Regions from separate parts of the Nocardioides sp. zg-1228 genome, predicted to be linked through region 3. Evidence: predicted binding sites of a transcription regulator. Region 3 holds the regulator's gene; each other region holds the start of a gene.
The links. The regulator LexA, encoded in region 3, represses DNA repair genes until DNA is damaged. The targets are predictions, from matches to a motif close to TCGAACANNTGTTCGA.

Region 1 (7,428 bases), 1.8 Mb from region 3:
ACCTCGTGGGGTCTCGAGCCTCCCACGACCGCGCCGACCTCCACCAGCGCCTCGAGTCGGCGCTGGGCGAGGTCAACGACCTGGTGCACCCGCTCCGGCCGCTGTGGGTCACCGTCGGGGACGAGTACCAGGGTGCCTTCGCGACGGTCGCGGAGGCCGTGCGGGCCACGCTGCTGGTCCGGACGCGGCTGCTCCCGGACCACGACGTGCGCCACGGCATCGGCTGGGGAGCGACGACCGTCCTCGACGCGGACACCGGCATCGAGGACGGACCCGGGTGGTGGGCGGCCCGGGTGGCGATCGAGGCCGCCGCCAGCGCGGAGCACAGCCCGGCCCAGCGGTGGCTGCGCACGGCGTACGTCGTGGCCGACGGCGCCGCCGGGGGAGCGGACCCCGCCCTGGTCAACGCCGGGCTGGTGCTGCGTGACGAGCGGGTCAGCGGCCTGTCGGCGCGCTCGGTGTCGGTGCTGCGTGGTCTGCTGTCCCACGAGACCCAGCGCGACGTCGCCGACGCCCTGGGGATCAGCGCGTCCGCGGTGTCGCAGCGGGTGCGCGCCGACGGGCTCGCGGCGATCGTCGCGGCCCACGACCTGCTCGCGCCCGCCAGTGGGGGCGACGACCGGGAGGAAGGAGACCGATGAGCTGGCTCGGGATCCTGCTGATCGGGTTCGCGGTCACCGACCTGATCCACGCCGTGCGCCGCACGCGCTACCTGCCCGAGTGCGTCGGGGCGCTGGTGGCGCTGTGCACCGGCCTGCTGGCCGGGCTGACGTCGGGGCGGGACGTGGCGGCGCTCCTGGGCATCGCGGTCGTGGTGCTGCTGTGGGGCCTGACGGTCACGTGGGGCTTCGGCCACCCGGGACCGAAGGCGGCCCGGCTGCCGCTCGGCGTGTTCCTGGTGGCGCTGGTGGGCGCGATCGCCTGCTCCGGGCTGGCGCCGGAGGCCTCCGGCCCGCTGGCCCGGTGGCTCGACTCCCTCGCCGTGGGCGATCTCGACGGCGTCGGTCCCGACCGGTTCCTGCTGCTTCTCGGCGCGTTCGCGATCCAGCTCTCCACCGGCAACGTGCTGGTCCGGCTGGTGCTCAAGGCGACCGGCACCATCAACCCGCGGGCCGACGGCGCGATGCCGCCCACCCGGCTCAAGGGCGGGCGCCTGCTGGGTCCGCTCGAGCGCGTCTTCATCCTCGCCCTCGCCCTCGGCGGGCAGGTGACGGCGGCCAGCGTGGTCGTCGCCGCCAAGGGGCTGCTGCGCTTCCCCGAGCTCTCGTCGCGGCGCGACCAGGACCGGATCCACCAGCTCACCGAGTACTTCCTGCTGGGGTCGTTCGTGTCGTGGCTGGTGGCCCTGGGCTCCTACGTCCTGCTGGCCTGAGCGCCGGGGCCGTCGGTGCGCTCGGCGCGCCGCGAGGCGACGCCGGCGTCGGTGCAGAAGCCACCTCCGTGGCGCTTGAGGCAGAGCAGCCCGACCAGCAGCCCCTGGCGGTCGACCACGGCGACGCGCCGCTCGCCCACGGCGCGCATCGCCCGGCGTACCTGCTCCGCGGGCAGGTCGGCGCCGATGGTGCGCCCCTCGAGCACGGCATGCGCGAGCGCGGGCTGCTCCCCGGACCCGGCGGCGGCGAGGTCCCGGCGCACGAGCGTGCCGAGCAGCTGCTCGCCGACCCGGCCCGTGCCGGTGAGCAGCACCATGTGGACGTGAGGGCTGGCGAGGACCTCCTGTACATCGGCCACCGTCGCCTCCCCGTCCAGGACGATCGGGGACCGCAGCATCACCTCTGCCACCCGTGCCGTCACCCTGCGACGATAGGCGCACCCCGCGCGAGTGTCTGCCTCGGGCGGCGAGCGGGGACCTCAGGTCGGGGCGGGTCGCCCCGCGGGCGGTACGAGCAGCAGCCGCTCCCTGCGGAGGGGGAGACGCCCGGGCGGGTGCGGCGCTGCGGCGTCCGTCCCCGCGACGGTGGGCTCCGCGCCGCTCGTCCGCGATCGAACACGCTTGCGAATATGCGCAAGAGCGGGTAGTCTGATCGGACGCACCATAGGTCCATGGCTCCAGGGCGTCGCCCGGGCCATGGCTGAGTGGAGCGAGTTGCGAGGGTGACGTAATAGTCCGGGGACCCGGGCCTCCAGGAGCGACGACCATCGATCGATCGCGCGCGTGCGCGATCGGCTCGTCGTCGACGTGGAGGAGGTCCGTGGTGGTGCACCCGATCATCGCCGCCGCCTGCGACGTCCGCGCGCGCCTCAAGTCGGTGTCCGGGGCCAACCCGACGTTCATGACCACCGCCGAGAAGGCGAGCGCGTTGGGTGAGCTGGGTCGGGCCGAGGGACAGCTGGCCGAGCTGCGGTTGCGGATCCTCGCCGAGGCCGGCGACCTCGCTGCCGACACCGCGGCCCGGGACGCCGCCGGCTGGCTGGCGCAGCAGACCCGCACGTCGTTCGCGGACGCGCGGTCCGACCTGCGCCTGGCCGAGTCGTTGGACCGCCACCGGCCGGTCCTCGCGGCCGCCATGCGGGAGGGCGCCGCGAGCCTGGCGCAGGCGCGGGTGATCGATCGTGCGCTCACCGCGCTGCCCGGTGCCGTCGACGCCGAGACGGTGTCGCTGGCCGAGGCGCACCTCGTCGACCGGGCGGGGGAGTTCGGTCCCAAGGAGCTCGGTCGCATCGGGCGCCGCATCCTCGACGTCGTCGCGCCCGAGGTCGCCGAGCGAGCCGAAGCCGCTCGGCTCGCCGACCTCGAGGCCCACGCCCGCGAGCACACCCGGCTGACGATGCGTCGGCTCGGCGACGGCACGACCCGCATCTCCGGCCGGCTCCCCGACGCCGCGGCGACACGGTGGGTGACCTACCTGGAGGCCTTGACCAACCCGCGACTGGCTGGTCCCGCCGGGGGCGACGTCGCCGAGCGGCTTCCCCACCCGCGCCGGATGGGCGAGGCGTGGATCCAGCTCCTCGAGACCCTCGACGCCGGTCGGCTGCCGGTCCACGGCGGCGACGCGACCACCGTGGTCGTCACCATCTCGTTGGAGTCGCTCAGGGCCGAGCTCGCCACGGCGGACCTGCTCGGCTCGGGGCTGGTGCCGGGCGACGAGCTCACGGGGGACCGGATCACCGCCGCCGAGGCGCGCCGCCTGGCGTGCAGCGCCAGGATCCTTCCGGTGGTCCTCGGCGGCGAGGGCCTGCCGATCGACCTCGGCCGTGTCCGGCGCCTCTTCACCCCCGCGCAGCGCAAGGCGCTCCTGGTCCGCGACCGCACCTGCCGTGCCGAGGGCTGCGAGATCCCCGCCACCTGGTGCGAGGCCCACCACCTCGAGCCCTGGCACCACGGCGGACCCACCGACCTCGCCAACGGCCTCCTGCTCTGCACCCACCACCATCACCGCGTCCACGACGCCGGACACCGGGTCGACCGGCTCCCCAACGGCGACCTCCGCTTCCATCGACGCAGATAGGAGGCACGGGCGGGACAGTCTTGGTCGGTCATCGGGCGAGCAGGAGCCGGTGACACCCGGTCAACGAGGGAGGACGATGTCTCGATGGGCCGACTCGCGATCCCCGCGGCCGCGTCCTGAGGGGCGGTGCGGTGGTGGTGCGAGAGTGGCGGTGATCGACGACGTCCGCGCGCTCGGGTCGGAGCTCGAACGTTCCTACGAGGTCTACGTACGAGGGCGCCTGAAGTTCCGGGTCAAGCAGATCGTCTACGTCGCGTTCTCCCTCGACGAGCGCGTGATGGGGTTCGGGTTCCCCAAGGAGGAGCGCGCCGCACTCGTGGAGAGCGAGCCGCACAGGTTCCACCTGCCCCCGCAGGCCGACCTGCGCTTCCACTGGGTCCACGCCGACCTTGCGACGCTGGACCCTGCCGAGGCCCGCGAGCTCGTCGTCGACGCCTGGCGCCTGGTCGTGCCGCAGAAGGTCTCGCGCGCCTACGACCTCGCCCACCCCCACGGCCCGGGCTGACGTCCGCAGCCGAGCGGGAGACCTCACGGGGTTCGTCCCTCACGGCGACGCAGCACCGGATCTGCTGCGCGAGCCGCCGCGGGTCGTTCGCGTCGAAGGCCAGCTGCCAGAAGGTCACGCGACCCAAGGTAGGGGGCGATCCGGGGGGTGTGTCGACGCCCACCCCCAGCCACCCGGAAGACCCACGCCGAAGCCGCTCCTTGACACAGAGGGGTGCCAGATCCGGGTGCATCACGGATGACGACTCTGGCACCCTGCCTTATCGTTAGCGGCCAGCCTGCTCAACGCCCAGCGCTGGTACTGGGCGTCACTGAACCCAAGGATGACGGCACCGTTCGAGTCGGGCCAGGCCCCAGGAGGCGCCGTCCCTCAGTGGGCGGCGACCTCCGAAAACACCTCAGGACATGGCGCCCTCTACGCGCGCATCTCGGGGTGCTCTCAAGGGGTCAGCGCAACACTTCCTTAACTCGAGGAGGTTGCGGTGGGACGTGGTGACTACGAGAAGCTGACGCCAGAGACGATCGACGCGCTGTGGGCGAGGCTGCGTGAGGGGCAGGCAGCGAAGCCGACAGCTCGGCAACTGGGTCTGTCACCGAGCACGGTGCGTACCTACCTGCTGCGCTGTGGTGGGGTCAGACCCGATCCTCGGCGTCGATCACGTTGTCGCCTGTCGATGGCGGAGCGCGAGGAGATCTCTCGGGGCTTGGCGGCCCAGGAGTCGATCCGAGCCATCGCGACTCGATTGGGTCGAGCGCCCTCGACGGTTAGCCGAGAGATCAACACCAACGGCGGGCCCAGGCGATACAGAGCAGCCAGAGCCGATCGTGAGGCGTGGTCGCGTGCGACCCGTCCCAAGGCGTGCAAGCTGGCTGTGAACCCGGTGCTGGCTGGCATCGTGGCCGAGAAGCTTCAGCGACGATGGTCACCCCAGCAGATCGCAGGCTGGCTCAAGTCCACCTACCCCGACGACCCGGAGATGCACGTGTCCCACGAGAGCATCTACCGCACCCTGTTCGTCCAGTCCCGCGGCGCGCTGCGCAAAGAACTGACCGCTCACCTGCGCACCGGGCGGGTGATCCGGCGACCCAAGGGAGTTCGGTTGCCCGACGGTCGTGGCGGCCGGCCCAACACGCTGCACATCTCCGAGCGACCGGCCGAGGTAGAGGACCGGGCGGTACCCGGCCACTGGGAAGGCGACCTGGTGTTCGGCAAAGGGATGAGCCCCGTTGCCACCTTGGTGGAGCGCTCGACCCGGTTTCCTGATGCTGGTCGCGCTACCTGTGGCAATCACAAGGCTGACGCGGTCGCCGATGCGCTGGCTGCCGCAGTCACGACGCTGCCGCAGCAACTGACGAAGTCCCTGACCTGGGACCTCGGCCACGAGATGGCCCAACACCAGCGGTTCACCGTCGCCACCGGTGTGCAGGTCTACTTCTGCGATCCGAAGTCGCCGTGGCAGCGTGGCAGCAACGAGAACACCAACGGACTTCTGCGTCAGTACCTGCCCCGCCGGGTCGACTTCCGCACCTTGACCCAAGACGACTTCGATGCCATCGCTCAAGAGCTCAACGAACGCCCTCGACAGACCCTCGGCTTCAAGACACCATCACAAGCACTAGCCGAGGTGTTGCGCTGACCGCCTGAACCCGCAGGCATGAGCGGGCGCTCGGTTCGCGGCGGGTCCGGCGTTTCAAGCGACCTCCCTGCAGGCGTCGCGCGAGTGCGCCACACTGCCTCAGTGAGCGCCGGGCGGATGGGGAGAGCCGTATCTCTTGCCTGTGTCGTGATTTCGCTCAGCGCGTGCGGCGGGGCACGAGCCGTCGACGGCGGTGACGCGACCGTGCTGGTTGCCGAACGAACTGGTGGAGGCATGGACGCACGCCTCGAGGGAACCCTTGCGGTCGTCGATGGGTGCTTGGGCATCACTGATGTCACTACGTATCGCGACACGGTCGTCGTATGGCCGCACGGCACCGAGGTGACGAGCGACGCCCCCACCACCATCGAGCTCCCCGGCGTTGGCGAGATCGCTGTCGGCGAGAAGGTCTCCGTCGACGGAGGCGTGGACAGGAGCACCACGGGTCGGGTCGGCGGGCTGGTCGTCCCGTCCTACTGCGACAGCACCGAGATCTGGCTCGCGCGCTGACTGACTGGACCCGCACGGACGACTCGCCCCGGGGACCAGACCCAGCCTCAGCGAACCTTCCACGTCGTCGGAGGCCACCAGACTCCGCATCCCCGGACCACCGTGAAGGTCGAACGTGGGCAACACCTGATCCTCGCCCCTGTAGCCGGCCGCCCTGACGTACGCGCCGACGTAGGTGCGGACGCCCCGGTCACCCGAGGTGGAGGGCCCGTCCACGACGTGTGGGAGCGTGGGAGCCGTGACCGTCCCGACCATTCGTCCTGCTCATGAGGCCGACATGGAGCGTCTGGTCGATGTGGAGGTCAAGGCGGGGCAGCTGTTCCACACCGTTGGCATGTCACAGGTCGCTGAGGACGTGCCGGACAGAAGCGATCTGCGCGAGGCCATTGAGCGAGCGCAGGTCTGGGTGGCGCAGTTCGGTGCGGAGATCGCGGCGTACATCACCGCGGAGGTGCTCGACGGGAACGCGCACGTGGCCCAGGTGTCGGTAGCACCCGCGTACGCCGGTCGACGTATCGGTCGGGCCTTGCTCGAGTTCGTGGAAGCCTGGGGTCGCGACGCCGGGCTTCCTGCCACCACGTTGACGACCTTCAGAGACGTCCCGTGGAACGGCCCCTACTACCTCCGTCTCGGCTATCGGGTCCTTGCAAGCAACCACGTCGGCCCGGAGCTGGCTCGGGCGATGGCACACGAGGCGTCGCTCCCAGGGATCGACGCCTCCCTGCGGTGCGCGATGATCAAGCCCAACCATCCGCCCGCCGTCACCTGACGGGCCAGCCACAGGATCAGCCTGTCCTGCAACCGCGACGACGACGGTCTGCCGCGCGATGAACGCGCTCCTGCGTCAGCGCACCTGGCGCGCGACCGCGCGGGACTGCTCGCGGGCCTCCTCGCCCGGAGGAGCCCAGTGCCACGCCCATGTCAGGGAGGCGCCGTCCCAGCCCGGGTGGATCTCCATGGCAGGTCCCTCGACGTCCGCGACGTAGCGTCCGGGGCCCGTCCTCCGGAAGGTGACGACCGTGGGGAACTCACTGGCGACGACGTGCAGAGCGGAAGCCGTCACGATGGTGTGCTCGACGTGCTGGAGTCCGGAGACACCGACGGCCTCGTAGTCGACGCTCATCGCGTGCTCGGTCAGTCGGCGTACATCGATGCGGCACTGGCAGTCCCCGCTCTCCGGCCCGGTCACCGTCCCTCGGTAGAGCCCTGCGGGGACGGCCAGCATGTTCACCATGGCGCGATTGCACCACAGCGCGGACGAACCTGCGGTGGTCATCGCGGTCGTCACGCAGGGACGGGTCCGGTCAGAGTCGCAGCACGCGCCCGGC
Region 2 (7,428 bases), 1.0 Mb from region 3:
GCGGGTCGTGGCGAAGGCGGTCGGCGACCTCTCGTACCTGGCTTTCGCGTTCCGCGCGCGGCCCGTATGAGGCGGTACCGGTAGCCTGCGGCCACCATGCTCGAACACATCCGCGGCCTCGTCACCGCGATCATCTCGCCGATCGCCCGCCTGCTGCTGCGCCTGGGGGTGAGCCCCGACGCGGTCACGCTGGTCGGCACCGTCGCGACCTGCACCGCCGCGCTGTGGTTCGCGCCGCGCGGCGAGCTGGTCGTCGCCGCGCTCGTCGTGACGGTCTTCGCGCTCTTCGACCTGCTCGACGGCACGATGGCCAGGATGAGCGAGCGGGCGAGCGCGTTCGGGGCGTTCCTCGACTCGACGCTCGACCGCATCGCCGACGCCGTGGTCTTCGGCGCGGTGATCCTCTACTTCGCCGGACCCGGCGACTCGATGTTCGGGGCCGCCATGGCCCTCTTCTGCCTCGTCACGGGCGTCTCGACCTCCTACGCCCGGGCCAGGGCCGAGTCGCTCGGCTTCACCGCCCGCGTGGGCATCATGGAGCGCGCCGACCGGCTCGTGGTCCTGGGCATCGCCGCCATCGCCGCCGAGCTGAGCGACCAGCCGCTGGTGCTCGCGTGGGGCCTCGCGCTGCTCGGGGCGCTGAGCTCGGTGACGGTCGCCCAGCGCATCTGGGTGGTGCGCCGCCAGGCCCTCGACCGGGCGGCCTCCCAGGCCTGAGCGCGGTGTGATCCAGGTCTCACGCCGATGCCCCCGTCCGGGCGGGGCGGCACTACGATCGAGGCATGGCTGAGCACACCTCGTCCCAGACCCCCATCGAGCACGGCACCAGCCGCGTCAAGCGCGGCATGGCCGAGATGCTCAAGGGCGGCGTGATCATGGACGTCGTCACCGCCGACCAGGCCAAGATCGCCGAGGACGCCGGCGCCGTCGCCGTCATGGCCCTGGAGCGGGTGCCGGCCGACATCCGCGCGCAGGGCGGGGTGTCGCGGATGAGCGACCCCGACATGATCGACGCGATCATCGAGGCCGTCTCGATCCCGGTGATGGCCAAGGCCCGCATCGGCCACTTCGCCGAGGCCCAGGTGCTGCAGTCGCTCGGCGTCGACTATGTCGACGAGTCCGAGGTGCTCACCCCGGCCGACTACGCCAACCACATCGACAAGTGGGCCTTCACCGTCCCGTTCGTGTGCGGCGCGACCAACCTGGGCGAGGCGCTGCGCCGCATCACCGAGGGCGCGGCGATGATCCGCTCCAAGGGCGAGGCGGGCACGGGCGACGTGTCCAACGCGGTCATGCACATGCGCACGATCGGCGGGGAGCTCCGCCGGCTGCACGGCATGTCCGAGGACGAGCTCTACGTCGCGGCCAAGGAGCTGCAGGCGCCCTACGACCTGGTCAAGGAGGTCGCGGCGGCGGGCAAGCTGCCGGTCGTGCTCTTCACCGCCGGCGGCATCGCCACCCCGGCGGACGCGGCGATGATGATGCAGCTCGGCGCCGAGGGCGTGTTCGTGGGCTCGGGCATCTTCAAGTCCGGCAACCCGGCCCAGCGCGCCGAGGCGATCGTCAAGGCCACCACGTTCCACGACGACCCCGACGTCGTCGCCAAGGTCTCGCGCGGGCTCGGCGAGGCGATGGTCGGCATCAACGTCGACGAGATCCCGCAGCCGCATCGCCTGGCCGAGCGTGGCTGGTGACGCGGGACCGCGGCGGGCTCAGCCTCGCCGCGGCTCGCCGGCGTAGGTGCCGAACGACCACTGGTTGCCCTCCGCGTCGGTGACCCGGAACTCACGGCTGCCGTAGTCCTGCTCGACGATCTCGCTGGGCTCGAGGCCCGCCTCGGCGGCGCGCCGGTGCACGGCGTCGACGTCCGGCGCGACGACGTACGCCGCGCTGGTGCCGGGCTGCTGCGTGAACGGGCCGTCGGGCTTGTGGCAGCCGAGCATCACGCCGCCTCCCTCGGGCCAGTCGAGCTGGGTGTGCTGGACGATGCCCGCCTCGTCGCGGTAGGCCGCGGTCTCCTCGAACCCGAGGGCGACGAGCGCGCGGATGACGACATCGGGGTCGTGGGCCTGCAGGGCGGGCCAGACGGTGGGTGGGTGCTGGTGGCTCATGGCGACGATGCTGCCGCGACGCCGGGCGGGGCGCCTTGGATATTTGGGAACTCCGCGGTGAGCCACGCCGACGGCCCGAGGCCCGCGAACTCCCTGAAGTCGCGCACGAGGTGCGACTGGTCGTAGTAGCCGGTGCGGGCGGCGACCTGGGCGAGCGACGAGCCCGACGCGCCGGCCGCGACCACCGCGCGCCGGGCGACGTCGAAGCGGGCGAGCCGCTGGACGGTCTTCGGGCCGTGGCCCGTCTCGGCCGTGATCAGCTGGTGGAGCCGCCGGCGGCTGTAGCCGACGGCGTCGGCCACGTCGGACACCGCGAGGTGGCGCCGCCGGGTGAGCAGCCGCCACGCCTCGCGGACCTCCGCGGACGCGTCGCGCGGCTCCGCGCCGCGCTGCGTGCGGCGGATGCGGCGCGACAGGAAGCCGGCGACCGCGGCATACCGCCCGTTCCAGTCGGGCGCCGCGTGCATCTCCTCGACCACCCGGTCGACCTCGGCGCCGAACAGGTCGCGCGCGTCCCAGCTGCCCACGGGCAGCTCGGCCGCGGGGACGCCCAGCAACCGTCGCACACCCACGGGGTCGAGGGTGAGCTGGACGCCGGCCCACCGGCCGGGCTGCTCGACCATCGCCGGACGGGTGTGCAGCCCGCCGAGGCTGACCCACTGCGCGTCGCGCACCCCGGCGCCCCAGTCCTCGGCCGTGGGTGCGGTGCGCAGCGGCTCGTCGAGGCTCAGCACCATCGTGAGCTCGGCCGACGGGAGCCCGCGGTGCACGCCCGGCGCCAGCCCGCTCGCCGCGTAGCCGTACATCGACGTGACGTGCGGCGCGAGGGGCGCGGGGACTCGCGCCTCCGGAACCTGCTCCCACCCGCCGCCCATGGGGCGAGTGTGCCCCAACGGGCGGGCGGCGTCACCGCGACCTAGGATCGGCGCTCGTGGACCCGACCATCGGCGTGCTGGCCCTGCAGGGCGACGTGCGCGAGCATCTCGAGGTGCTGCGGGCCGCGGGCGCGGAGCCGCTCGCGGTACGCCGTCGGGTCGAGCTCGCCGCCTGCGACGGCCTCGTGATCCCGGGCGGGGAGTCCACGACGATGGTCAAGCTCGCGAGGATCTTCGAGCTGCTCGAGCCGCTGCGCGACGCCGTCCGCGGAGGGCTGCCCACCTTCGGGACCTGCGCCGGGATGATCCTGCTCGCCGACCGCATCGAGGACGGGGCAGCAGGCCAGGAGAGCGTCGGCGGGCTGCACATCACCGTGCGCCGCAACGCCTTCGGTCGCCAGGTCGACTCCTTCGAGGAGGACCTCCACCTCGACGGGCTGGCGGACCCGGTGCGGGCGATCTTCATCCGCGCGCCGTGGGTCGAGGCGGTCGACGAGGACGTCGAGGTGCTGGGGCGGGTGGAGGACGGCCCGGCCGCGGGTAGGATCGTCGCGGTCCGTCAAGGCCCCCTGATGGCGACCTCGTTCCACCCAGAGGTCGGCGGCGACGGCCGGGTGCACGGCATGTTCGTGGACCTGGTGCGCTCGGCCTGACGACCGCCCAGGCTCGAGCGACGGATAGAGGGACTCATGTCAGGCCACTCCAAGTGGGCAACGACCAAGCACAAGAAGGCCGCGATCGACGCCAAGCGCGGCAAGCTCTTCGCCAAGCTGATCAAGAACATCGAGGTCGCGGCGAAGCAGGGCGGCGGCGACCCCGCCGGCAACCCGACCCTCTACGACGCCATCCAGAAGGCGAAGAAGAGCTCGGTCCCCAACAAGAACATCGACTCCGCGGTCAAGCGCGGCTCGGGCGCCGAGTCGGGCGGGGTCGACTACCAGGGCATCTCCTACGAGGTCTACGGCCCGCAGGGCGTCGCCTTCCTCGTCGAGTGCCTCACCGACAACAAGAACCGCGCCGCGATGGAGGTCCGCACCGCGGTCACCCGCAACGGCGGCACCATGGCCGACCCCGGGTCGGTCTCGCGGCTGTTCACCCGCAAGGGCGTCGTGACGGTGCCCAAGTCGCAGGACGACCGCGAGGTGAGCGAGGACGACGTCCTCGAGGCGACCCTCGACGCGGGCGCGGAGGAGGTCAACGACCTCGACGAGGCGTTCCAGGTGCAGAGCGAGGCGACCGACGTCGTCGCGGTCCGCACGGCGCTGCAGGACGCCGGCATCGACTACGACTCCGCCGACGTGGAGTTCGTGCCCAGCCTCGAGATCCCCGTCGACGCCGACGGGGCGACCAAGGTGCTGCGGCTCGTCGACGCGCTCGAGGACCTCGACGACGTGCAGGACGTCTTCACCAACGTCGACATCCCCGCCGAGGTGATGGCCGAGCTCGAGACCGCCGACGCCTGAGCCCCGCGCCGTGCCGCGTGTCGTACGACGACCCGCGGCCGCCGCGGGTTAGCGTGGTCGCACGAACACATGTTCGGACGACGTGGCCGGACCGACGGCGGAAGGGGAGCTTCGTGCGCGTGCTCGGCATCGACCCCGGCCTCACCCGCTGCGGCGTCGGGGTGGTCGACGGCAGCGTCGGCCGGCCGCTGACGCTGGTCGACGTCGGGGTGGTCCGCACCAGCTCCTCCCTGCCGATCGCCGAGCGGCTGGTCACCATCGAGAAGGGCCTCGACGCCTGGATCGAGGAGCACCGGCCCGACGCCGTCGCCGTGGAGCGGGTCTTCGCCCGCTCCGACTCCAGCACCATCATGGGCACCGCCCAGGCCAGCGGCATCGCGCTCGTCGTCGCCGCCCGGCGCGGCCTGCCCATCGCGATGCACACCCCGAGCGAGGTCAAGGCGGCCGTCTCCGGCAACGGCCGAGCCGACAAGGCCCAGGTGGGCGCGATGGTGGTGCGGATCCTCCGGCTGGCCGAGCTGCCCAAGCCGGCCGATGCCGCCGACGCGCTCGCGCTGGCCATCACCCACGTCTGGCGGGGCTCGGCCAGCACCCGGCTCGAGGCCGCCGCCGCCCAGGCCCGGGCGCAGCAACGAGCCCCGCGGCGCCCCAGCCCGACCAGCACCCCACCGAGCACCACCCACGTGAGGACCCGATGATCGCCTTCGTCCGCGGCGAGGTCGCCGCCGTCACCTTGTCCAGCGCCGTCCTCGAGGTCGGTGGCGTGGGGCTCGAGCTGATGTGCACCCCCGGCACGCTGGCGACGCTGCGGGTCGGGCGCCCCGCGACGCTGCCCACGAGCATGGTCGTCCGCGAGGACAGCCTGACGATCTTCGGCTTCCTCGACGACGACGAGAAGCAGGTCTTCGAGATCGTCCAGACCGCCTCGGGGGTCGGGCCCAAGGTCGCCCAGGCCATCGTGGCCGTGATGAGCCCCGACGAGGTGCGCCGGGCCGTGACCACCGAGGACGTCAAGGCGCTCACCCGGGTCCCCGGCATCGGGCAGAAGGGCGCCCAGCGCATCATCCTCGAGCTCAAGGACCGCATCGGTCCTCCCGTCGGGGCCCACCACCCGGCCGCGGCGTCCCCGCCCACGGAGGCCTGGCGCGACCAGGTCCAGCAGGGCCTCGTCGGCCTCGGCTGGTCGGCCAAGGAGTCGGAGAAGGCGGTCGACGCCGTGGCTCCCGAGGCCGGCGACCAGCCCGACGTCGGCGCGCTGCTGCGCGCCGCGCTCCGCACGCTGAGCAAGGCCTGAGCCGATGAACTGGGACGACACCGACGAGGACCTCCACGGCGACCTCAACGACGAGCTCCGGCTCACCGACGCCGAGCTGGGCCACCTCCAGCGGCTCACCGACGCCGACGCCGACGGCGACGAGCGCGCGGTGGAGGCGGCCCTGCGGCCCCGCACGCTCGACGAGGTCGTCGGGCAGGCGCGGGTGCGCGACCAGCTCGGGCTGGTCCTCGAGGCCGCCCGCCGCCGCGGCCGGGCGCCCGACCACGTGCTGCTGTCCGGCCCGCCAGGGCTCGGCAAGACCACGCTCGCGATGATCATCGCCGCCGAGATGAGCACGCCGCTGCGGCTCACCAGCGGGCCGGCGATCACCCACGCCGGCGACCTCGCGGCGATCCTCTCGGGGCTCAACGAGGGCGACGTGCTCTTCGTCGACGAGATCCACCGGATGTCGCGCCCGGCCGAGGAGATGCTCTACATGGCGATGGAGGACTTCCGGGTCGACGTCGTCATCGGCAAGGGGCCGGGTGCGACCGCGATCCCGCTCGAGATCCCGCCGTTCACCCTCGTCGGCGCCACCACCCGCGCCGGCCTGCTGCCGGGGCCCCTGCGCGACCGGTTCGGCTTCACCGCCCACCTCGAGTTCTACGAGCCCCACGAGCTCGACCGGATCGTGCACCGCTCCGCGGGGCTGCTCGGCGTGCACGTCACACCCGAGGGCTCCAGCGAGATCGCGTCACGCTCGCGCGGCACCCCCCGCATCGCCAACCGCCTGCTGCGCCGGGTCCGCGACTACGCCCAGGTGCGGGCCGACGGGGTGCTGAGCCTGCCCGTCGCCCACGCGGCCCTCGACCTCTTCGAGGTCGACGAGTCCGGCCTCGACCGGCTCGACCGGGCCGTGCTCGACGTGCTCTGCCGCCGGTTCGGCGGGGGACCGGTGGGGGTCTCCACCCTCGCGGTCGCGGTCGGCGAGGAGCGCGAGACCGTCGAGGAGGTGGCCGAGCCCTTCCTCGTCCGGCTGGGCATGCTCGCCCGCACCCCCCGAGGGCGGGTCGCGACGCCCGCCGCGTGGCAGCACCTCGGCCTCACCCCGCCCGCCGTCCCGACCGTCGACTCCACCCTCGACTCCGGCCTCGACTCCGGCCTCGACTCCGGCCTCGACTCCGGCCTCTTCGACGACGTGTGAGCTCGCCGGGCGACCCGCGTAGACTCCCACGCGCTCACGCACCCGACCCCCCGAGGAGACCCCCACCGTGAACGATGTCGCTGCCCTTCTGCCCCTGGTCGCCATCGTGGCCCTCTTCTGGTTCATGGTGATCCGCCCGCAGCAGCGCCGCCAGAAGGAGGTCCTGCGCCTGCAGCAGAGCATCGAGGTCGGCCAGCGCGTGATGACGTCCTCCGGCATCTTCGGCACCGTGGTCTCGCTCACCGACGACCGCGCCCGGCTCGAGATCGCCCCGGGCACCCAGATCGAGGTCGTGCGCGCGGCGATCGCCAAGGTCGACGAGCCGCTGCAGCAGCCCGACGCCGACCCCCGCGACGATGCCTGATCGTCGTACGGCGAAGGAGGCGCTCGAGCGCCTCGTCGTCGACGTCGCGGACTGGCCCGAGGAAGGGGTGACCTTCAAGGACATCACCCCCGTCCTGGCCGACCACGAGGCGTTCTCCGCGGTCATCGCCGCGCTGGCGGCCGCCGGTCGTGACGA
Region 3 (7,428 bases):
CGCGGACGCAAGGGTCTCTGCCATCGCCCGGCCCATCCGCCCGAGCCCCAGCACCACCACGTGTTCGTTCATGCCTACGACCATGGAACCGGCAGCGGCCTGCGACAAGCGCAGGTGTCGCATCGCTCCATGCGGTCTGCGCATACTTCTCTGCATGGCGTTGACGGCGTGGCGGACCTTCGTGGCGGTGTGCGAGGCCGGCTCCTTCACGGCCGCGGCCGAGGAGCTCGGCTACACCCAGTCGGCGATCTCGCGCCAGGTGGCGAGCCTGGAGCACGACCTCGGCGAGGCCCTGCTCGAGCGCCTGCCGCGCGGGGTCCGGCCGACGGCCGCAGGGCAAGCGCTGCTGCCGCACGCGCGCCTGCTGGTGGGTGAGGCGGCCCGGGCGAGGGACGCCGTACGTCGCGCCCGCGCTGGCGACGCGGTGCCGCTCACCCTCGGCGCCGTGCCCTCCGCCTCCGTGGACCTCGTGCCCCGCACGCTGCGGTCGCTCCCGGCCGAGGGTCCGCGGGTGGCGCTGCGCTCGGACGGCTCGGCCCGGCTGCACGAGCGGGTGCGCACGGGCGACGTGGACGTCGCGGTGGTCACCGACTATCCACCCGGCCTGCCCACGGACCCCGAGGTGCGACGTACGAGACTGCTCGAGGACGAGATGTGCGTCGTCCTGGCCGCGGGGCACGCCCTGGCCGCCGGCCGCCGGCGCGTGCGGCTCACGTCGTTCGCCGACGAGATCTGGGCCGAGGACCACCCCGGCTCGGGCAGCCTGCTCGAGCGGGCCGCGGGCCGGGTCGGGTTCGAGCCCAGGGTCGAGCTGGTGGCGGGCGACCTGCTCGGCAAGGTGGCACTCGTCGCGGCCGGGCTCGCCGTCGCCCTCGTGCCGGCGATGCTGGTGCCGGGCCTGCCGGCGGGCGTCGCCGTACGCCGTCTGGTCGCGCCACCGACCCGCACCGTCTACGCGCTGAGCCGCGAGCGTCGTCCGCGGCCCGGCGTGCAGGAGCTGACGGCGGCGCTGGTCGCCGCCGCGTCCGGCTCCGCGCGGTAGGTCAGAGGCTGCGCAGGACCGCCGTCACCACGCCGAGGATCGTCGCGTCGTCGCCGGGGATCGGGTCGTAGGCGTCGTTGTGGGGGAGCAGCCACACGTGGCCGTCCTTGCGCTGGAACGTCTTGACGGTCGCCTCGCCGTCGATCAGCGCGGCGACGATCTGGCCGTTGGTGGCGGTCTGCTCCTGGCGGATCACGACGTAGTCGCCGTTGCAGATCGCCGCGTCGACCATCGAGTCGCCGGAGACCTCGAGGAGGAAGAGGGTGCCGTCGCCGACGAGCTGCTTGGGCAGCGGGAAGACGTCGGTGACCTGCTCCTCGGCGAGGATCGGGCCACCGGCGGCGATGCGGCCGACGACCGGGATGTTGATCGCCGTCGGCATCGCGTCGCCGATGCCGGTCTCGTCGATCGAGGTCTCCTCGCCGCTCGACATGCTGCGACGGGCGGCCATCACCTCGGGGAGGAACACCTCGAGGGCGCGGGGACGGTTGGGGTCGCGCTTGAGGAAGCCCTTGCCCTCGAGCACGCGCAGCTGGTGGGCGACGCTCGAGGACGACGTGAGGCCGACGGCCTGGCCGATCTCGCGCATCGACGGCGGGTAGCCCTTGGTCTCGATGGAGTCCTTGATCGTGGCGAGCACCCGCTGCTGGCGCGGGGTCAGGCCGGTGGCGTCCGGGGGTCCGTCGGGCATCTCGATGACGTTCTTGTCGTCCTGCTTGGCCATGCGTCCTCCAGTGCGGTTGCCCCCTCCGTCCACGGCTGGTCAGGGAGGAGCTGGTGCGCCCACCGTAGACCGCCCGGCAGGTCAGGATCAAACACCTGTTCGAAGCCGCGTGTCGCTAGGGTCCCGCCATGACGACACGCTCCTCGACACCCTCCTCGACCGGGACCCCCACCGTGAGCGTCGTGACGGGTGGTGCGCGTGGGATCGGTCGCGGCATCGCCGAGCTGATGATCGCCCGCGGCCACCGGGTCCTGATCGGCGACCTCGACGGCGCCGCGGCGACCGCCACCGCCGACGAGATCGGCGCGGTCGCCGGCCTGGCCCAGGACGTACGCGACCCTGCGTCGCACCGGCTCGTGGCGGAGGAGGCGGCTCGCCACGGCGAGCTGACCGCGTGGTTCAACAACGCCGGCGTCGGCGACGACGGCACGCTCGCCGAGCTGGCGGAGGAGCAGGTGCGCCGCTTGGTCGAGGTCAACCTGCTCGGCACGATGTGGGGCACCCGCGCGGCGCTCGCGGCGTTCGGCCCAGCGGGTGGCGACGTCGTCAACGTGGCCTCGCTCGCCGGCCTCGGCCCGGTGCCGGGATACAGCGTGTACGCGGCCACGAAGGCCGCGGTCGTCTCGCTGTCGACGTCCGTCAACGCCGAGTCGCCGCGCGGGGTGCGGGTCCACGCCCTGTGCCCCGACGGGGTCGACACCGCGATGCTCGCCGCGCAGGACCCCGACGGCCTGGGGTCGCAGCTGGTCTACTCGGGAGGCCCGATCCTGGCCGTGGCGGACGTCGCGGCGGCCGCGGTCGAGCTCGTCGGGTCGAGCCGGGTGGTGCGTGCCGTGCCGGGGTGGCGCGGGGGAGTCGTGCGCGGCTCGGCGCTGGCTCCCGGGCTGATGCAGCACGCGGCCGGGCTCTTCGCCGCGCAGGGCCGGCGCGCCATGAAGCGCCGCTGACGTCTCCACCTGGGGAAGCCCCGAACATTTGTTCGACGAGGTGCTTGCGTCGTTCGAACACGTGCTCTACCGTCGTACACATGTTCGATCGAACGTCTGATCGACCACCGGTGGCCGAGGCCACTGTCGGTGGGTCCGACTAGACATTCGCTCGACAGAGACGACCGGCTGATTCTTCCCCAGGAGGCCACCATGAGCACCCTCAGCCTTTCCCCCGCTTTCGCCCCGGCTGCTGCCCAGCGCCGCTCCACCGTGCGGCTGACCCGCCGTGGCCGGCTCGTGGTCTTCCTGACCTCGCTGTTCCTCGCCCTCGCCGTGGCATTCGTCCTCGCCGGCGGCGCGGTCGGCACCGGCGAGGCCGGCCAGCCCGCCCCGACCCAGATCGTCCAGGTGGCGCCCGGCGACACCCTGTGGGGGATCGCCAGCGACATCGCCACCGACGGCGACGTCCGCGCGGTGATGACCGAGATCGAGCGGCTCAACGCCCTCGAGTCCGCCGGCCTCGCGGCCGGCCAGAAGCTCCGCGTCCCGGTCGTCTCCGACTGACGCGCGAGGCCTCCATCAGCCGCTTCGACCCCGGCTGGTGGACCAGGGGAAGGCGAGGGGCGGGCCCACGGGCCCGCCCCTCGGCGCATTCCCATCCCGGCCCCGCTGGGGCGTCGTCCACAGGTTTCGTCGCCGGGGTGGTTGCGGGGGCGCGGGAATGGGTAGTTTCAGCGTGCTGATGTCGTTCTCGGGAGGCACTTCATGCACCTGCGCCGCGCACTCGCCCTCACCCTCGCCGTCCCGCTCCTCGTGGCCGGGTGCTCCGACGAACCCGCCCCCGAGCCCAAGATCCCCGATCCCACTAGCTCCTCGCCGACCCCGACGCCGGTGGAGACCGAGACGGCTGAGGTCGAGAGTCCGGAGGACTTCATTCGGCGGTGGGTTGAGGTGAGCAACTCGATGCAGAACTCGGGCGATACCTCGGAGTACCTCCGCCTGTCGGCCGGGTGCAAAGCCTGCTCGCAGGTGGCCGATCGGGTTCGGAGCGCCTTTGACGCCGGCGGTTTCGTGAGGACGGAGGGTTGGTCCGTTGAAGACGTGTCCGACAAGTCCGGAGGCGATTCACGTCCGGTCTTTGACGTGCGCGTGACATCAGCGCCCACTGTTATCAAAGAGAATTCGAATGCCCGGGAGCAGGAGTATTCGGGCGGGGACCTGGTTTACCGATTCCGTCTCAATGCGACGTCGCCGTGGAGGGTCGTGCGACTGACGCAGGTGCCGTCGTGATCGGTGCTCGGGTGATCTACGTCGTCGTGATCGTGCTGGCCGCGCAGAGCGCCATCTGGTCGCCGACGGCTGCGCAGGCGGATGGGCAAACCTGCTACGAGACAGCCGACCTCTACTCGGTTGAGGTCGTATGCGAGTACACGGGTCAGACCCTCCAAGCGGCGCAAGAGGCCGAGCCGAAGTCGACGTGGCTGGTCTATCAGTTGTGTAAGGACGGAACTTCGGGCGGGGTGGAAGCTTGTTCAAATCCCCGGGCCTGCACGGTCGATGGTCGTACGGGAACGTTGTACGCGGTGTTTCGAGACGGGACTAGGGTGGGCACGGCCTGCTTGACGGCGGACGAGGCGGCGGACGTTGACGACCCTCCAATTCGCACACTTGTGATCCGAGCGTTTGACGAACTGGACTGGTCCCCATCGGCACTGTCGGTCCAGCCGCCGAACGGGAAGACGCTTGTCAACCTGGAGACCAACTTCTTCACCGCCAACACGCAAGCGTCAAGCATTCCGGTGCAGTTGCAGGGATCCAACGTGGTCGTCACCGCCAGGCCGGTTGCGTACCGTTGGAACTTCGGCGACGGCACCTCTGAGACGACGACCAGCCCGGGGGCGCCGTACCCAGGTCTCGACGTGGCCCACGTCTACGAGCAGGTCGAACAGGTCGCTGTCAGCGTTGACACCCAGTACGGGGCTGCCAGCTTCACGGTCGACGGCGGCCCCCCTGAGACCATTCCGTCCACCATCTGGGTCACCGGCGCCAGCGAGGACCTCGAGGTCGTCGAGGCACTCCCGCAGCTCGTCCTGCGATGACCCACCGAATGGTCGTGCGGGCGCTGGCGGGTGCCGCAATCGCGATGAGCCTCGCGTCGTGCGGCAGTGCAGCCAAGGAGCCTGCGCCCGTACCTCCCAGGACGAGCGACGATCCCCAGCCTGGTCATGGGAAGCCACAGGAACGGCGGCCCGTCGACTCTGCCTACTTCGCGCGGGACCGGTCGAACCCACGAGCCTTCATCCGTCGGTGGGAAGCAGCCAGCGACGAGATGCAGATGACGGGAAGGACGTCGCACTACGCGTCCATGACCTCTGAATGTGACCCCTGCGATGGTTTCGTGGAGGCGGTCGAACGCGCCTTCGAGGGCGGTGGCTCCGTCGACTTCCCGGGCTCGACCATCATCCGTATCACCAAGGTGCGCGGTTCGGACGCGACCTACCTCGTCACAAAGGACGTCCCTCGTACGGTCGTCCGGCACGGGGACGGGCGACGTGAGGAGTTCCCGGGTGGCCGCACCACCCTTCGGGTCGTCCTCGAGCCGTTCCGCAAGGGCTGGGTGGTGGGTCATTACTGGATCGAGCCAAGCTGATCAGCCCTAGATCGACGTGCACTCGCGTCGGCACGCAAGCAAGACTGCGAGTCGGCCTCATGCGCCGCGCCCGATGCCGCGATCGGGGAGGGCGGGACGCACGGCCCGTCGCCCGCCCCAAGATCGTGGAGGTTCCGAGCCAGTGGGCGGCTCGGAACCTCCACGGTCAGCGGGCGGCGCGCTTCCCGCCGACGGGGCGCGGGGGAGCGTCGTCCGGAGGGGGTGGCGCCTCGGTGATCCCGAGGGTCCGCATCAGCCGGGCGACCAGCATCAGACCTGCGAACAGGCAGGCGATCGCGCCGAGGCAGGCCAGCGCCATGAACAGCCAGGCCGAGCCGCCGGAGGAGCTGCGCGCCGCCGTGCCGAAGTCGATGGCGGCGTAGACGAGGTAGCCCCACGCCACCACGCACAGGGTGATCGCGGCACCGAGGACGAGGGCGGTCCGGTCGAGGGTCCGCGGGGGCCGCGCGCCTCTCCGCGCACCTGCTCGCTTCCCCGCTGTGGACACCCCGTCATTGTGGCGGATGGGGCCTCATGGGGCAGGGGTTCGACGAGTTTGGCGCCGACCGACACGCCGTCCAGGACCGCCCCCGAGGTGCCGTGCCGCGCACTGACCTGCGGTTTTGTCGAGCCGGCGAAATACCTCGGCCGAGGATTCGCGTTCGCTTGCCAGGCGTTGTGGTCGGGGCGTACGGTTACCACTACATCTAGTACTTACACCGCTGTAGTTATCCACATCTGGTGCACAGGCCAGAGGGCGAACCACACAGCCCGAGACTAGTTGTCCACAGGAACATCCCCAGCCGACACCCCGTTATGTGGGTGTATGACGCGCGCCCACCGCTCGAGAGGAGGACCGCCGTGCACTGTCCCAACTGCAAGAACGAGGACACCAAGGTCCTCGACTCCCGGGTGGCCGACGACGGCGCCTCGATCCGCCGGCGGCGTACGTGTGCCGCGTGCGACCGCCGCTTCACCACGGTCGAGAAGATGCAGCTCACGGTGCTCAAGCGCTCCGGCGCGACCGAGCCGTTCAACCGCGACAAGGCGATCGCCGGCGTCCGGAAGGCCTGCAAGGGCCGCCCGGTCACCGATGCCCAGCTCGCCTGCCTCGGCCAGGAGGTCGAGGACGCCCTGCGCCTGAGCGGTCAGGCCGAGTTCGACGCCAACGACGTCGGCCTCGCGATCCTGGCCCCGCTGCGGGCGCTCGACGAGGTGGCCTACCTGCGCTTCGCGAGCGTCTACCGCGCGTTCGAGTCGGTCGACGACTTCGACGCCGAGATCAAGATGCTGCGGCTCGAGCGAGCCGCCGGCGATCAGCCCGTGCAGACCGGCTGACCCCCCAGACGGGCCCGGCAGGTAGTGGGGAAGCTGCCTGCCGGGCCTCACCAAACCCCCCGCGAGTCGACTCGCGCACGCACCACCACCCGCACCATCCATATACGAGGGACAGAGGAACTCCATGACCGAGACGGTGAGCACCCGCGCCAAGGCGAGGGGCAAGGGCCTGAAGATGGAGCGCGTCTTCAGCACCGAGGGCACGCACCCCTACGACGCCATCACGTGGGAGCGTCGAGACGTCCTCCAGCAGAACTGGAAGACCGGCGAGACCGTCTTCGAGCAGCGCGGCGTGGAGTTCCCCGACTTCTGGTCGGTCAACGCCTCGACGATCGTCACCACCAAGTACTTCCGCGGCGCCGTCGGCTCCGACGTCCGCGAGTGGAGCCTCAAGCAGCTCATCGACCGGGTCGTGAAGACCTACACCAAGGCCGGCATCGACAACGGCTACTTCGCCACCGACGCCGACGCCGAGATCTTCGAGCACGAGCTGACCTGGCTGCTGGTCAACCAGTACTTCTCCTTCAACTCGCCCGTCTGGTTCAACGTCGGCACCCCGTCGCCGCAGCAGGTCTCGGCCTGCTTCATCCTCTCGGTCGACGACTCGATGGACTCGATCCTCAACTGGTACAAGGAGGAGGGGTTCATCTTCAAGGGCGGCTCCGGCGCCGGCCTCAACCTCTCCCGCATCCGCTCCTCCAAGGAGCTGCTCTCCTCCGGCGGTACGGCGTCCGGTCCCGTCTCC

Region 1: JX575_RS07520 (HNH endonuclease signature motif containing protein) is a predicted target of LexA. The motif match lies at 1,984-1,999, and genes of this name have one in related genera.
Region 2: ruvC (crossover junction endodeoxyribonuclease RuvC) is a predicted target of LexA. The motif match lies at 4,511-4,526, and genes of this name have one in related genera.

What each region holds. Positions count from the first base shown of each region.
Region 1 covers NZ_CP070961.1:1,557,313-1,564,740, forward strand. The annotation lists gene JX575_RS07505 (SatD family protein) at 1-641, shown strand, start outside; gene JX575_RS07510 (hypothetical protein) at 638-1,372, shown strand; gene JX575_RS07515 (CBS domain-containing protein) at 1,354-1,794, opposite strand; gene JX575_RS07520 (HNH endonuclease signature motif containing protein) at 2,196-3,449, shown strand; gene JX575_RS07525 (MmcQ/YjbR family DNA-binding protein) at 3,595-3,954, shown strand; gene JX575_RS07530 (IS30 family transposase) at 4,436-5,590, shown strand; gene JX575_RS07535 (hypothetical protein) at 5,693-6,100, shown strand; gene JX575_RS07540 (GNAT family N-acetyltransferase) at 6,339-6,869, shown strand; gene JX575_RS07545 (hypothetical protein) at 6,945-7,334, opposite strand; gene cobU (bifunctional adenosylcobinamide kinase/adenosylcobinamide-phosphate guanylyltransferase) at 7,405-7,428, opposite strand, start outside.
Region 2 covers NZ_CP070961.1:2,356,226-2,363,653, reverse strand. The annotation lists gene JX575_RS11370 (class I SAM-dependent methyltransferase) at 1-70, shown strand, start outside; gene pgsA (phosphatidylinositol phosphate synthase) at 97-717, shown strand; gene pdxS (pyridoxal 5'-phosphate synthase lyase subunit PdxS) at 783-1,694, shown strand; gene JX575_RS11355 (VOC family protein) at 1,713-2,111, opposite strand; gene JX575_RS11350 (AraC family transcriptional regulator) at 2,108-2,986, opposite strand; gene pdxT (pyridoxal 5'-phosphate synthase glutaminase subunit PdxT) at 3,043-3,639, shown strand; gene JX575_RS11340 (YebC/PmpR family DNA-binding transcriptional regulator) at 3,676-4,449, shown strand; gene ruvC (crossover junction endodeoxyribonuclease RuvC) at 4,563-5,147, shown strand; gene ruvA (Holliday junction branch migration protein RuvA) at 5,144-5,743, shown strand; gene ruvB (Holliday junction branch migration DNA helicase RuvB) at 5,748-6,908, shown strand; gene yajC (preprotein translocase subunit YajC) at 6,976-7,272, shown strand; gene JX575_RS11315 (adenine phosphoribosyltransferase) at 7,265-7,428, shown strand, end outside.
Region 3 covers NZ_CP070961.1:3,404,799-3,412,226, reverse strand. The annotation lists gene JX575_RS16410 (NAD(P)-binding domain-containing protein) at 1-72, opposite strand, end outside; gene JX575_RS16405 (LysR family transcriptional regulator) at 155-1,042, shown strand; gene lexA (transcriptional repressor LexA) at 1,044-1,766, opposite strand; gene JX575_RS16395 (SDR family NAD(P)-dependent oxidoreductase) at 1,895-2,713, shown strand; gene JX575_RS16390 (LysM peptidoglycan-binding domain-containing protein) at 2,906-3,259, shown strand; gene JX575_RS16385 (hypothetical protein) at 3,461-3,985, shown strand; gene JX575_RS16380 (hypothetical protein) at 3,997-4,794, shown strand; gene JX575_RS16375 (hypothetical protein) at 5,094-5,345, shown strand; gene JX575_RS16370 (hypothetical protein) at 5,512-5,853, opposite strand; gene nrdR (transcriptional regulator NrdR) at 6,207-6,683, shown strand; gene JX575_RS16360 (vitamin B12-dependent ribonucleotide reductase) at 6,808-7,428, shown strand, end outside.